2 regions of the Kitasatospora sp. NBC_01300 genome follow, and region 1 is predicted to be linked to the other one. Evidence: riboswitches for the same ligand, from Rfam matches in the RefSeq annotation. Region 1 holds a riboswitch; the other holds the start of a gene.
The links. A riboswitch is a leader RNA that binds a small molecule or an ion and turns the genes downstream of it on or off. The one in region 1 is predicted to bind cobalamin.
Positions count from the first base shown of each region.

Region 1 (7,195 bases):
CGCGGCGGCACCCGGCGGCTCGGTGACGAGGAGGTGGCGCGGATCCACGGCCGGATGGCGGGCTGGTACAACTCCGGGCTGCCGATCATCGACAACTCGTACCTGGACGTGGCCGGCACCGCCGCCGAGCTGGACCGCGTCATCCTGGCCCGGCTGATGGGCATGCCGGTGCGCTGACCTGCGACGATCCGGCGGTGTCGGTACCGGCTGCGATGATGTGCGGGTCCTGTCGAACCACCCCGGGGGAGCTGACGCCCGTGCCGGAAGGCCACATCATCCACCGCCTCGCCGCCGAGAACCGGAAGGCCTTCGGCGGCCGCCCGGTCGAGGTGTCCAGCCCGCAGGGCCGGTTCGCCGACGAGGCCAAGGCCATCGACGGGCAGCTGCTCACCGCGGCCGAAGCCGTCGGCAAGCACCTGTTCCTCGGCTTCGAGGAGGGCGCCTGGGTGCACGTCCACCTCGGCCTCTACGGCGGCTTCGCCTTCGGCACCGGGCCCGCGCCCGAGCCGGTCGGCCTGGTCCGGCTGCGGCTGGCCAACGACGACGGCTACGCCGACCTGCGCGGGCCCAACACCTGCGCGCTGGTCACCGACGCGGAGAAGGCCGCCGTCGCCGCCCGGCTGGGCCCCGACCCGCTGCGCGCCGACGCCGACCCGCAGGCCGCCTGGCGCCGGATATCGGCCAGCCGGACGACCGTCGCCGCGCTGCTGATGGACCAGAAGGTGCTGGCCGGGGTGGGCAACGTCTACCGGGCCGAGGTGCTGTTCCGCCACGGGATCAACCCGCACCGCGCCGGCCGCGACCTCACCCGGGCCGAGTGGGACGCGATCTGGGCCGATCTGGTCGCCCTGATGCACGAGGGCGTCGGCGCGGGCCGGATCGACACCGTCCGCCCCGAGCACACCCCCGAGGCGATGGGCCGCCCGCCGCGCGTCGACGACCACGGCGGTGAGGTGTACGTCTACCGGCGGGCCGCGATGCCCTGCCTGGTCTGCGGCACCGACGTCCGGACGGAGCAGCACGCCGCGCGCAACCTCTTCTGGTGCCCCGCCTGCCAGGCGGCCTGACCGGGCACTGTCCGGCCGGTCAGCCGACGGCCGTGCTGGGCTCGTGGTGTTCGGCGGCGGCGCACGCGTCGAGGAGGGGGCGCAGGGCCTCGTCCACGAGCCGGTAGCGCACGACCCGCCCGTCCTTGTCCCCGGCGACCACACCCGCGGTGCGGAGCAGCCGCAGGGCCTGGGACACGGCGGGGTCGCGCATGCCGGTGGCGACGGCGAGGTCGGAGACGGCGAGCGGGCCGGCCCGGTGGAGGGCGAGCAGGAGGGCGAGCCGCCCGGGGTCGGCGAGCAGGGAGAACCGCTCGGCCCAGGTGCGGACGTGCGCGGGGTCGCCGATCGCGGCGATGGCCTCGCAGACCCGGTGTCCGTCGATGGTGCGGTGGCCCGCGCGGTCGGCCGGTACGAGATGCATGCGCACATTGTTGCAGGAGGGGGCCTGTGATCCTGGACACCTGCGCAGGTACGCAGCCTTGCAAGGGTGGGTCCTGGCCCCTACGGTGTTCCCCGCCGTGGTGCTCGGGAAGACCGGTGACGGATCCTCAGGGGTCCCAGTCCGGAGCGGCCCTCGCCACTGTGATCGGGCCATCGTGATCGTCGACGATGGAGAGACGTCCGTACCCACGACGCCACTGGGAGCCTCGCGCACCTGGGAAGGCGGGTACGGGACCCCCGTAAGCCAGGAGACCGGCCACGGCATCTCACGAAGTGTTTCCACGAGGTGCTGGAGCGTGACCCGAATGACCCTGCCCGAAACCGCCGCGGCTGCCGAGGCACCGGCGACACCGTCCGTGCTGCCCACGTTCCGCTGGAAGCGCGAGGACACCGTCCGCACGGCCGGGCTGATGGGGGTGATCCTGGCCATGCACGTGGTGGCCTTCGGGACGCTCATCTTCCTGGTCGCGCCCCACAACTACGCGGTCGGCACCCAGGTCTTCGGGGTGGGCCTCGGGATCACCGCGTACACCCTCGGCATGCGGCACGCCTTCGACGCCGACCACATCGCGGTGATCGACAACACCACCCGCAAGCTGATGGCGGACGGCAAGCGGCCGGTCTCGGTCGGCTTCTGGTTCGCCCTCGGGCACTCCTCGATGGTGGTGCTGATGGCCGCCCTGGTGGCGGGCGGCGCGCAGCTGGCCAGCACGCTGATGGACGACGACTCGACCACCCACAAGTGGCTCGGGATGGTCGGCACGACGGCCTCCGGCGCGTTCCTCTACCTGATCGGCGCGCTCAACCTGGCCGCGCTGCTCGGCATACTCAAGGTGTTCCGGGCGATGCGGGCCGGGTCGTACGACGAGGCGCAGCTGGAGGAGCACCTCAACTCGCGCGGCTTCATGGCCCGGGTGCTGAACCGGGCGACCCGGTCGATCACCCGGCCCGGGCAGATGTTCCCGGTGGGCATGGTGCTGGGGCTGGGCTTCGACACCGCGACCGAGGTCACCCTGATGGTGATGGCCGGGTCGGGCGCGGCGGCCGGGCTGCCCTGGTACGCGATCGTCTGCCTGCCGCTGCTGTTCGCGGCCGGGATGAGCCTGTTCGACACCCTGGACGGGACGTTCATGAACTTCGCGTACCAGTGGGCCTTCGCCAACCCGGTCCGGAAGGTGTACTACAACCTGACGATCACCGGGCTGTCGATCGCGGTGGCCTTCGTCATCGGCACCATCGAACTGGTCGGCGTGCTGCACGAGAAGCTCGATCTGACCGACCCGGTCACCGGCTGGATCGCGGGCATCTCGCTGGACAACGTCGGCTACGCGATCGCCGGGCTGTTCGTGGTGGTCTGGGCCGCGGCGATCGCCTACTGGAAGCTGGCCCGGGTGGAGAAGCGCTGGGCGGCCGCCGAGTAGCGACGGCAGCGAACAGCGAGCAGCGACGGCGCCTTCCCCGGGATCCCGGGGAAGGCGCCGTTTCGGCGTTGCGGGGCGTTGCCGGTCAGTGCCGGTCGCCGTAGCGCCGGCGGAACCGCTCGACCCGGCCGGCGGTGTCCATGACGCGGGACTGGCCGGTGTAGAAGGGGTGGCTGGCCGAGGAGATCTCGACGTCGATCACCGGGTAGGTGTTGCCGTCCTCCCACTCGACGGTGCGGTCGCTGGTGACGGTCGACCGGGTGAGGAAGGCGAGGCCGCCGACCTTGTCGCGGAAGACGACGGGGCGGTAGGCGGGGTGGATGCCGGGCTTCATGGCGGGCTCCTTCGGGCGGGCTGGTGGGCTGGCTGGCCGGCGGGGTTCGGCTCGGGTGGGGTTCGGCTCGGGCGGGCGGGGTTCAGCGCTCTTCGCGGAAGTCGACGTGCCGGCGCGCGACCGGGTCGTACTTGCGCAGGACCATCCGGTCCGGGTCGTTGCGGCGGTTCTTGCGGGTCACGTACGTGTAGCCGGTGCCGGCGGTGGAGCGGAGCTTGATGACGGGGCGCAGTTCACTGCGGGCCATGGGTGTCCTCCCGGGTTGGCGGGGTGTTCGGGGCTGGGACGAAACCGTACATCGAAATGGAAGTCATTTTCATCTGGTGTAACGTGAGCTCCGTCCTGCCCATTCCCGGACGCCAGGGAGCACCCATGTCCGCCCACTGCCAACTCACCGGCCGTCGGCCCGGATTCGGCAACGCGATCTCGCACTCGCACCGCCGCACCCGCCGCCGCTTCGACCCCAACATCCAGCACAAGCGCTACTGGCTGCCCGGCGAGGGCCGGTACGTCCGGCTCACCCTCAGCGCCAAGGGCATCCGCACCATCGACACGATCGGCATCGAGGCCGCCGTCGCCCGCATCCGCGCCCGAGGGGGGAAGGTCTGATGGCCAAGCAGAGCAAGATCGCCAAGAACGAGCAGCGCCGCGCCGTCGTGGCCCGGTACGCCGAGCGCCGCGCCGAGCTCAAGCGGGTCATCGCCCACCCCGGCACCGCCCCCGCCGAACGCGCCGCCGCCCAGGCCGAACTCGCCCGCCAGCCCCGCGACGCCAGCGCCACCCGGATCCGCAACCGTGACGCCGTCGACGGCCGCCCCCGCGGCTACCTGCGCGCCTTCGGCCTCTCCCGGGTCAACCTGCGCGTCCACGCCCACGCCGGCCACCTGCCCGGCGTCCGCAAGGCCAGTTGGTGAGCGGCGTGGACGGGATCAAGCTGCCCGTGGTGGTCGTCGCCGGACTGCACGCCGACCAGCGCCGCGCCGCCGTCCTGGAGTTGGCGGCGGCCGCGGTGGACGCGGTGGTCCTCCACCACGACCTGCGGGACGCCTCGCAGGGCGTCGTCCACCGCGAACTGCGCGACACCGGAGGCGGGTTCGACGCCGCCGACGTCCCGCTGGTGAACGACTGCCCCTGCTGCGCCCTGCGCGAGGACCTGCTGCCGCGACTGCTGCGGATCGCCGACGAAGGCCGGCACGGGCTCGCGATCGTCGAACTGTGGGGCGGCAGCGACCCGCACCCGGCCGTCGAGGTGATCGCCGGGGGAGAGGCGGACGGCCGCCACCTGGAGGACGCCGTCGAACTCGCGGGCGTGGTCACGGCCGTCGACCCGGACCGGCTGGTCGGCGAACTCTCCGTCTCCGACGACCTGGTGGAGCACGGCGAGCACACCGCCCGCCAGGACCAGCGGACCCGCGCGGAGGCGCTCGCCCACCAGGTCGAGTACGCCACCACCCTCGCCGTCCCGCGCGCGACGGCGCACACGCCCGGGCTCGCGCTGCTCCGCCAGCTCCACCCCACCGCCCGGGTCGTCCGGCTCGGCACCGGCGCGCTCACCCGGGCCGCCCTCGGCGGCTTCGACGTCGCCGCCGCCCGCGACCGGGTCAACCCGGCGATCGCGCTGCTCCCGCAGGAGAGCGACGAGGCCGGCGTCACCACGCTGGTCTGGGAGCGCCGCCGCCCGCTGCACCCCGAGCGGCTGCACCGGGCGCTGGAGCTGCTCGTCCCCGCCGCCCAGCGCAGCCGCGGCCGCTTCTGGCTGGCCAATCGGCCCGACCTGATGCTGGCCTGGGACGCCGCGGGGGCCAACCTCGCCGTCGAGGAGTGCGGGCCCTGGCTCACCTCCCTGCCCGACGCAGCCTGGGAGCTGTACCCGCCAGCCCGCCGGGCCGCCGCCGCCCTCGACTGGCACCCTCTGCACGGCGACCGGGTGCAGCAGCTCAGCTTCACCGCCGAGGGCCTGGACGTCGACGGTGTCACCGGGCTGCTCGACTCCTGTCTGCTCACCGACGCCGAACTCGCCGCCGGCGAACCCGGCTGGAAGGCCCTGCCGGACGCCTTCCGGGACCTGCTCGACCCCGTTCACTGAGGAGCCGTCACTGTGCGTAAGCGACCGAACCCGCCCAAGGATCGGCCGAACCCGTTGTTCGCGGCCGGCATCGAGCACATCGACTACAAGGACACCGACCTGCTGAGGCGCTTCGTCTCCGACCGCGGCAAGATCCGGAGCCGCCGCGTCACCCGGCTCACCGTCCAGCAGCAGCGCGCCGTGGCCAGGGCCGTCAAGAACGCCCGCGAGATGGCCCTCCTCCCGTACGCCGCCGGCGCCACCCGGTAAACCACGACCACCGTCACCACCGTCACCGCCCCGTCACCACCCGACAAGGAGCCCCCGATGGCCGTCCCCAAGCGCAAGACGTCCCGCAGCAACACCCGGCACCGCCGGGCCCAGTGGAAGGGCAAGGCCCCGAAGCTCGTCCCGATCACCCTCAACGGCCGCGAACTGCTCGTCCCCCAGAACCTGGTCCCCGCCTACCGCCGCGGCCTGATCGACCCGGAGGGGGCGTAGCGACCACGGAGGGGGCGTGCGGGGGTGGGGCCGCGCCCTGTCGGGGGTTCTCGGCGGGCGGATCGGAGTGGGGGTTCGTAGGCTCGACGCATGTCTGATGCGTACGCGGGTCGGCGGGAGCGGGTGCGGGAGCACTGCAGTGCGGCCGGGGCCGATGCGGCGCTGATCACCCGGGCGGCGAACGTGCGGTATCTGACGGGCTGCGCGCCCTGCGGGGCGACGCTGCTGCTGACCCAGGAGCGGGTGCTGCTGGCAGTGCCGGACGATCTGCCGGCGGACGACACCGGGGAACACCTGATCGCGCCGGACGTCACCCAGATGCCGGTGGCGGCCGCGGCGGACACCGCCCTGGCGGCGGCCGCCGCCGCCACACGACTGGGCGTGGCGGACCTGGCGGTGGAGGAGCACGACCTGACCGTCAGCCGCCACCGCGCGGTGGCGAGCCTGGTGGAGGGCGCCCGGCTGGCCGACCTGGGGCAGGTGGTCGAGCGGCTGCGGGTGGTCAAGGACGAGCACGAGATCGCCGACCTGCGGATCGCCGCCGAGATCGCCGACCAGGCGCTCGGCGAGCTGCTGGAGTCGATCCTGGTCGGCCGCACCGAACGGCACCTGGCGATGGAGCTGGAACGCCGGATGATCGACCACGGCGCGGACCGGGCGGCCTACCCGGTGTCCGTCGGCACCGGCAGCCACTCCGGCCAGCCCGCCCACCAGCCGACCGACCGCCGGGTGGAGGAGGGCGACTTCCTCACCGTGGTGATGGGCGCCCAGTACCGGGGCTACGGCGTCTCCACCGCCCGGACCTTCGTGATCGGCGCCGCCCCCGCGCCCTGGCAGGTGGAGCTGCACCGGCTGGTGTTCCGGGCCCAGCGGGCCGGCCGGGAGGCGCTCGGGCCGGGCGTGGAGCAGTACGTGCCCGACCGGGCCGCGCGGCAGATCCTGGAGGCGGCCGGCCACACCGAGACCTCCCCGCACCCGGTGGGCCACGGCATCGGGCTGGAGATCCGGGAGGCGCCGCGCCTCGGTCCGTCGGACATGGGTAAACTGGACAGCCGCGTGCCGGTCACCGTCGGCCCAGGGGTCCACCTCCCGGGCAAGGGCGGTGTCCGGATCGAGGACACGCTCGTGGTGCGCCCCCCAGAGGAGGGCGGGCCCGAGCTGCTCACCATCACCACCAAGGAGCTCCTCGCCCTGTGACCGCGGCCGCCCGTCGGCCGTCGGCGGCAGGACGCAAGCCTTGGTTCCTTGACAGCTATATCCAGGAGTAAGTGCGCCCGTGGCTTCCACGAACGATCTCAAGAACGGCATGGTCCTCAAGCTGGAGGGCGGCAAGCTCTGGTCCGTCGTCGAGTTCCAGCACGTCAAGCCCGGCAAGGGCCCGGCC
Region 1 is NZ_CP108408.1:1,381,547-1,388,741, reverse strand. It holds gene OG556_RS05995 (AAA family ATPase) at 1-177, shown strand, start outside; gene OG556_RS05990 (Fpg/Nei family DNA glycosylase) at 258-1,067, shown strand; gene OG556_RS05985 (ArsR/SmtB family transcription factor) at 1,087-1,470, opposite strand; cobalamin riboswitch at 1,552-1,766, shown strand; gene OG556_RS05980 (HoxN/HupN/NixA family nickel/cobalt transporter) at 1,796-2,911, shown strand; gene OG556_RS05975 (type B 50S ribosomal protein L31) at 2,997-3,245, opposite strand; gene rpmG (50S ribosomal protein L33) at 3,328-3,492, opposite strand; gene rpmB (50S ribosomal protein L28) at 3,618-3,854, shown strand; gene rpsN (30S ribosomal protein S14) at 3,854-4,159, shown strand; gene OG556_RS05955 (GTP-binding protein) at 4,156-5,331, shown strand; gene rpsR (30S ribosomal protein S18) at 5,344-5,580, shown strand; gene rpmF (50S ribosomal protein L32) at 5,638-5,811, shown strand; gene OG556_RS05940 (M24 family metallopeptidase) at 5,902-7,008, shown strand; gene efp (elongation factor P) at 7,088-7,195, shown strand, end outside.

Region 2 (7,195 bases), on a different replicon from region 1:
CGGCCGCCCCTCGGTGCCCTCGACGTTGGTGCCGCCGAAGATCCAGAGGTCGACGCTGCCGGGCTTCGGCTGGTAGCTCATCGCGCCGAGCTGGCTGTAGGACCACTCGTTCTGCCCCGGATCGGCGTGCCAGTACGACCAGTAGGCCGTGGCCGGGGGCGTCAGGACGCACTTCTCCTGGTCCGGCGCCGGGAATTGCTTGCCGCCCTGGAAGCCGCTGTAGCCGATCCGGCAGATGAACGCCGGACCGTCGTGGCCGGTCCCGGTGGTCTTCCAGCCGCCCTGGTTGAGCAGGGTGAAGCCGGTGGTCGGGGTGGTCCCGCAGGAACGCAGCAGCGGGCCGCCCCACTTGCTGAAGTCCACGGCGAGCACCACGCCGGAGGTGGTGGTGCACTGGTCGATCGGCAGCGGCGCCGCGGACGCCGGGGCGGTGCCCACGGCGACGCCGCCGAACGCGAGGGCGAAGGTCAGGGCCGCCGCCCCGGACAGCCGGCCGAGCCGGCCGCCGAGCCGACCACCGAGTCCCCGGCTCACCGGTGACGCCCCGGGGCGGCCGCGGTGCGGCGCCGGGCGACGAGGACGGCCGCTGCGCCGAGCGCCGTCAGCGCACCCGCGCCCGCCGTCAGCGCCAGGGCCTGGGTACCGGTGCCGGCCAGGCTGCCGGAACCGGTCTGCGCCGCCACACCACCGGCGGGGGCGACGGCGCCACCGCCATCGCCTCCGGCCGGAGCGTCGATGCCGCCGGCCGACCAGGTGGCCGAACCGTCGCCGGTCGAGGGAGCGGCGGTGTCCGAGGGCCCAGCCGTCGCGGGCGAGCCCGTCGGACTCGGCGTGCCCGTGGGCGCGTTGGTCGGCGTGTTCGTGGGCGCGTTGGTCGGCGTGTTCGTGGGCGTGCCTGCGGGCGTGCCGGTCGGGGTGCTGGTCGGCGTACCTGTGGGCGTGCCCGTGGGAGTACCGGTGGGCGTGCTCGTCGGCGTGCCCGTCGGGGTCGCCGTCCCGGTGCCCGTCGGGGTCGGCGTCGGCGTCGACGTTCCCCCGAGGTCCCGGAACAGCGTGCCGAAGGAGATCCCGGTGGCACCGCCGAGCACCTGCGTGGACGCGCGGACGTCCGAGCCCGGCTGCCCGGCGGAGGCCACGTTGAACCCGCCGTCGCCGTTCTGCTGGCCCGCCAGGAAGTCGCGCGCCTTGGCGATCTGGGCGCCGTACGTGGACTGGCGCAGCGTCATGCCCTGGACGGCGAGCGCGGCCGAGTTGGTCGAGTCGCCGGCCGCGCCCGGGAAGCCGCCGTCGGGCAGCTGCCGCGCGGCGAGCCAGCCGAGGCCCTTGTCCACCGCCCCCGCGGCCTCGTCGCCCGGTACGAGGGCGAGGGCCATGACGGCCATCGCCGTGCTGTCCACGTCGGAGTCGCCGGTGGCGGGGATCAGGCTCGGCCAGGAGCCGTCCTGGTGCTGGAGGCCCTTCAGGTAGGCGATCGCGGGAGCGGCGTTCGTCGAGTCCCCGGCCCGGAGCTGGGCCATGATGCCGAGCGCCTGGGAGAACACCGAGGTGGCGTAGGTGTAGTTGCCGGGCGCCGCGCAGCCGGTGCTCTGGTCGGCCTTGGTGCACACGAGGGCGGCCAGGGCGGCGATCAGGTCGTGGCCGCCGAAGGCGCGCGGGTTGCGGCCGACCGCCTCGGCGAGCAGCGCCTCCTTCCCGATCGAGCCGCCGCCCGCGTACTCGGTGCCGATGCCGGTCCAGTCGTTGACGGTGCGCTCGCCGGCGTCCTTGCCCGGCTGGTCCAGGAAGTCGACGATCCTGCGCAGCGCGGCGTCGTCGGTGCCGGTGGCCGCGAGGGCGTAGGCGCCGTCGATGGTGAGGCCGAAGTCGGCGAAGGCCGGGAAGCCCTCGTAGTAGCGGCCGTTGATCAGGCGGGACGGGTCGGTGAGGTAGGCGCTGCCCTTGGCGGCGTCGGGGGCCCTCCCGGCGGGCAGGGTCGGCGGCGTGCCGGCGGGCGTGGTGGGCGTCGTCGGGGTGGTGGCGGGCGTGGTGGCGGGCGTCGTCGGCGGCGTGCCGGCGTCCGGGTTGTGCCGGACGCTGGTGAGGTCGGTGCCGGTCAGGGCCAGGATCGCCTGCTCGGTGGCGGCCGGGTCCGGGTCGGTGGTCGACGCGTCGGGACCGAAGCCGCCGTCCGGGCCCTGCCGGGCGGCGAGCCAGGCCGTGGCGGCGGTTCGGCGGGTGTCCTGCCCGGTGGCCCTGAACGCCTGGGCCGCGCTCGCGGTGCTGATGGTGTCGCCGGGGGCGCCGAGGTACGGGAGGAGGGATCCGTCGGCCTGCTGTCCGGCCGCGAGCTGGTCCGAAGCCTTCTTCGCGGCCGTCTCGTACCCGGGGGCCGTACGCAGGGCGAGGACCGCGAGGCCGGTGGTGAGCGGGTCGGACTCGCAGTGCTCGCCGGCGACGATCATCGATCCGGCCACCCCGCCGTCGGCGCACTGGAGCGCCGTGAAGCGGGCGAGCGTCGGGGCGGGTGGCGTGACGCCGGCGCGCTGGAGGGCGATGACGCCGAGGGACTGGACCCACGGCGAGGCCGCGCCGAGGAAGTCCCCGGCCGCGGTGCACTTGCCGTTCTCCCCCGCCGCCGCGCAGACGTGGCCGGTGAGCGCGACGATCAGGTCCCGGCCGCCGAAGGCCCGGGGATCGCCACCGGTGCTCTCGGCGACGAGGGCCAGCAGTGCGGCGGCCCTCGCATCGGGTCGGCCGGCCGGACCGTCGGGATACAGGAAGGCGTCGGTGTGGGCGGCGAGGAAGGCGACCGTCCTGCGCAGCGCCGGGTCCTGCGTGCCGGCGGCGGCGAGGGCGATGGCGGTGAGGGCGGTCCGGGGGTAGTCCGGCCCCTCGACGGCCCAGTTCTCCATGTGGTCGCCGCCGACGAGCTGACGGGCCAGCCAGGCCGCGGCGGCCGCCGGGTCACCGGTGGCGGACGGCCCGGTCGGGGTCGGGGTCGGGGTCGACGTCGGGCTCGGGGTCGCCGAGGGCGACAGCGAGGCGGACGGCGAAGCCGACGAGCCGCCGCTCTTCGCCCTCACGGAGTCCGGAGTGAAGCCCGGTGCCCCGCTGGTGCCGCCGATGTCCGTGCCGCCGTACACCCAGGCCTCGACCTCGCCGGGTCTGGGCTTCTGCGTCCCGGCGCCGAACCGGCTGTAGGACCAGGCCTGTTGGCCGGGTTCGGCGATCCAGTACGACCAGTACGCGGTGGCCTGCGGGGTGTTGACGCAGGGTTCCTCGGCCGGCGTCGGGTACTGGGTACCGCTGTTGAAGGTCCCGGTTCCGAGGCGGCAGATGAAGGCGGGTCCGTCGTGCTCGGTTCCGGTGGTGGTGAAGCCGGCGGCGTGCAGCAGGTTCATCCCGGTCGTGGGGTGGGCGTCGCAGCCCCGGACGACGCCGCCGCCCCAGTGGGTGAAGTCGACGGCGACGATCGCGCCCGACGTCGCCGTGCACTGCTCGATCGGGTCGGCGGCCGCGGTGCCGGGGCGCCCGAACAGGACGCTTCCGCAGGCGGCGACCGCGACAGCACCGGCGACCACCAAGGAGGCGAGGTCCCGGTTCCTGTGACGTGTGCGACTGCTGCTGACCCTCACGACGACTCCCTGGTCGGTCGACGCAGGACGCAACGGCGCAGCCGACGGCCCCCTGGGCAGGGGCCGTCCGGACCGCGTCGTAGTCCGCGACGACGCAAGTGCTCTGTGAACAGGCCCCCGATCCAGGCATTCCGGCTCACCCACCACAGGTGGGTCCACGGTTGCGGGTCAGCGCCGGAGTTGGACCGGCTTCCCCTGAATGCCGAGGGCAAAAAATCGGTTCATCAGACCACGCCGTTCGAACGGGAGTCAACGGGGCGTCATATCGATTACGTCACCTCGTGGGCCGGTGCGCCGTGCGGTAGCGTCCGCGGTGGCCGAGCGGGGGAACCCGGTGCGAATCCGGGGCTGACGCGCAGCGGTGTGGGGTGGCGATCGCGCCGCCCTGAGCCCGAATGCCCACCCGGCCACGCACCATGGCGAAAGCCGGCCCACGCGATCCGGGCGGCGACCGCTCCGGCAGTCGCGCGCCCTCCAACGGACGCCGGAGCTCCGGGGCAGGGTCGGCGCCCGCCACCCCAAGGAGCCTGTCCCGTGTCCCTCCTCGCCCCCTCGCGGACCACCCCCTCGCGGACCACCCCTGCCCGCGCCGCCTCCGCCGCCACCGTCGCCCTGACGGCCGGCGCGCTCCTGCTCTCCGCCGTCCCCGCCCACGCGACGGCCAGCCCGACCCAGATAGCCACCTCGAAGAGCACCGGCGTCACCTACCTGAAGTCGCTCCAGGCCGCCGACGGCAGCTACGTCACCGGTGGCGGGCTCTCCAACGAGTGGGCGTTCAGCGCACTCGCGGCCGCCGGCACGGCCGCCACGGACGTCACCCCCGGCGGCGACCCCACCAAGAACGCCCGCCTGGTGTACCGCGGCCAACTCGCCGCCCCGGGCTGGCCGAGCGCCTCGCCGGTCGTCACGGACTACGAGCGCGGCATCCTCAACGCCTACGCCGCCGGCATCGACCCCGCCCGGGTCGGCCCGGGCCGCAACCTCGTCGCCGACCTCGCCGCCTACTGGCAGACCGCCGAACCCGGCTACTACGGCCCCTCCGCCAACTTCAACGGCACCGTCTTCGGCCTCCTCGCCCTCGCGGGTGCGAGGACCCAGGCCGGCGGTCCTCGCGTCCCGCAGCCGCTGCTCGACGCCTCCGTCACGGCGGTGCGCGCCAACCAGCACAACGACGGCGGCTGGAACTTCAGCAAGGCCGCGGGCGACCCGAACGCCCTCGCCCAGGGCAGCGACATCGACATGACCGGCGCCGCCATGGCCTCGCTCTGCACCGGGGGCGTCCCCGCCACCGACCCGGCGATCGTCGCCGCCAAGAACTTCCTCAAGGGCAAGCTCACGGCCTCCGGCGCCTTCAGCGCCATGTTCGGCGTCAACACCGACTCCAACGGCTGGGCCGTCTCCGGCCTCAACGCCTGCGGCGTCAACCCCCAGGGCGCCGACTTCACCAGCGGCACCGGCAAGAGCCCCGTCGACTTCCTGATCGCCCAGCAGTTCAAGCCCGGCGGCGGCTTCAAGTACCTGCCCACCGACACCACCCCCTCCCCCTACGCCTCCGTCGACGGCCTGCGCGCCGTCGCCGGCGCCGGCTTCACCGCCACCCCGCCGACCCCGACCACCGCCGGCGAGCCCGCCTGGGCCGCCACCAGCGCCTTCGTCCCCGGCACCGCCGCCAAGCTCGCGCTGGTCATCGACGACGGCACCGGCGCGCCCAAGGTCTGCGCCGTCACCCTCACCCCGACCGCCACCACCGCGACCCTCGGCGACGTCCTCGACGCCGCCGGATCCGCGACCCCCGCCGGCTGCGTCACCGCCGTCACCCCGTCCTCCGGCACCGGCACCGTCACCGCGATCAACGGCACCACCAACAGCGGCTCCGCCACCTGGCAGGTCAGCCTGGACGGCACCACCGCCACCACCGCCACCCGGGCCACCACCGTCCACCTCGGCGACACCGTCTCGCTCCGCTACGGCAACTGATCCGGGGTCCTGCTCGAACACCCCGTCCCGAGCGGCGTCCGCACCGTCCGAAGCCTGAAGCGCCGGTGCCCCGGCCCCCCTTCCGGAGGGGCCGGGGCACCGGGGGGGTCGCCGGAGGTCAGGGCGCGGTGACGCCCGGCTGGGCGCCGGCGCCGAAGGACCAACCCTCGACGTCGCCGGGTGCCGGGTTGTAGCTGCCCGCGCCGAGGTTGCTGTACGACCAGGGGCCGCCGTGCTGGGCGTGCCAGTACGACCAGTAGGCGCTGCCGGTGGGGTTGGTGCAGGTCGTCGGCAGGGCGTTGATGGTGCAGACGAAGCCCGGGTAGCGCGGGTGGAAGGTGTACGCGAACCCGGCGCCGGTCAGCGCGGCCAGGCCGCTGGCCGGGTCGCCGGGTGCGCAGCCGGTCTGGATGCCGCCGCCGACGGCGGTGAAGTCGACCACGACGGTGACGCCGGTGGTGCCGTCGCAGGCGGCGGCCTGCGCCTTCGGGGCCTGGACGGCGGAGACGCCGAGCAGGCCGGCGGTGAGGGCAGCGGCGGCGGCGATCGAGCCGAGGGTGCGGCGGGCCGGGCGCGCGGGCGCCGGGGTGTCGGTCATCGGAGCTCTCCTCGCGGGGTCAGCGGGTGGTCAGCGGGTGGTCGCCGGGCAGGCCGGCACGGGCGCGTCCGGGCGGGCACCGGCGGCGGAGAGGGTGGCCAACGGGGTGCCGGCCAGGCCGAGGACGGCCTGCGCGGTGGCCCGGGCGCCGGTGCCCGCGTTGAAGCCGGTCGCGTCGTAGGCGACCGCCCCGCGCACCGCCGGGTCGGTGGCGCAGCCCTGCTGGAGCTTGACCAGGCTGCTCCAGCCCTTGAGGCCGGCCACGAAGCGTCCGCCGGCCAGCAGCGCCTGCGTGGCGAGGCCGGTGGTGTTGGCGTTGGACGCGGCGGCCCCGGCGGCCGAGAAGCCGCCGTCGGCGTTCTGGTGGGCGGTCAGCCAGCCGAGCCCGGCGTCGGCCTTGGCGGTGCGGCCGGTGGCGGCGAGGGCCTGGGCGGCGAGCGCGGTGGCGTCCGGGTCGCTGGTGCAGGCGGCCTGGCCGAAGGAGACCGGGTAACCGCCGTCCGCGCACTGGCTGTTGGCGAGGAAGTCGACGGCTGCGGCCGGGGCGCCACCGGTCGTGCGGTGCAGGGCGATCAGGGCCAGGGACTGGCCGAAGGCGTTGCTGTAGTCGCCCCACTGCGAGCGGTCGGAGAACCGGCCCTCGGCGGTCTGGAGCGAGCGCAGCCGGGCCGGCAGGTCGACGCCGCCGAAGGCCGTCGGGTTCCCGCCGCGCACCTCCACGGCGAGCAGCAGCTTGGCGGTCGCCCCGGCGTAGGCCTCGGTGGTGCCGTCGCCGAGGTAGCCGCTGATGATCTCGGGCTTGGCCAGCCAGGCGGTGGCCTTCGCGGCGGCCTGGTCGGAGCTGCGCGAGGCGGCGAAGGCCAGTACGGCGTCGATGGTCAGGCCCTGGTCGGGGTAGGCCGTCCCGTTGAAGACGGACTCGAAGTGGTCGCCGTCGACGAGCTGACGGGCGAGCCAGCCGCCTGCGGCCGCGTCGGGGCGGATCGTCGAGGACGAGGTCGCGGCG
Region 2 is NZ_CP108409.1:707,419-714,613, forward strand. It holds gene OG556_RS36755 (hypothetical protein) at 1-534, opposite strand, end outside; gene OG556_RS36760 (prenyltransferase/squalene oxidase repeat-containing protein) at 531-3,614, opposite strand; cobalamin riboswitch at 3,718-3,848, opposite strand; cobalamin riboswitch at 3,939-4,015, shown strand; gene OG556_RS36765 (hypothetical protein) at 4,227-5,591, shown strand; gene OG556_RS36770 (flagellar hook-length control protein FliK) at 5,710-6,189, opposite strand; gene OG556_RS36775 (peptidase) at 6,220-7,195, opposite strand, start outside.
Region 2: another riboswitch for cobalamin. It lies ahead of OG556_RS36760 (prenyltransferase/squalene oxidase repeat-containing protein); the one in region 1 lies ahead of OG556_RS05980 (HoxN/HupN/NixA family nickel/cobalt transporter).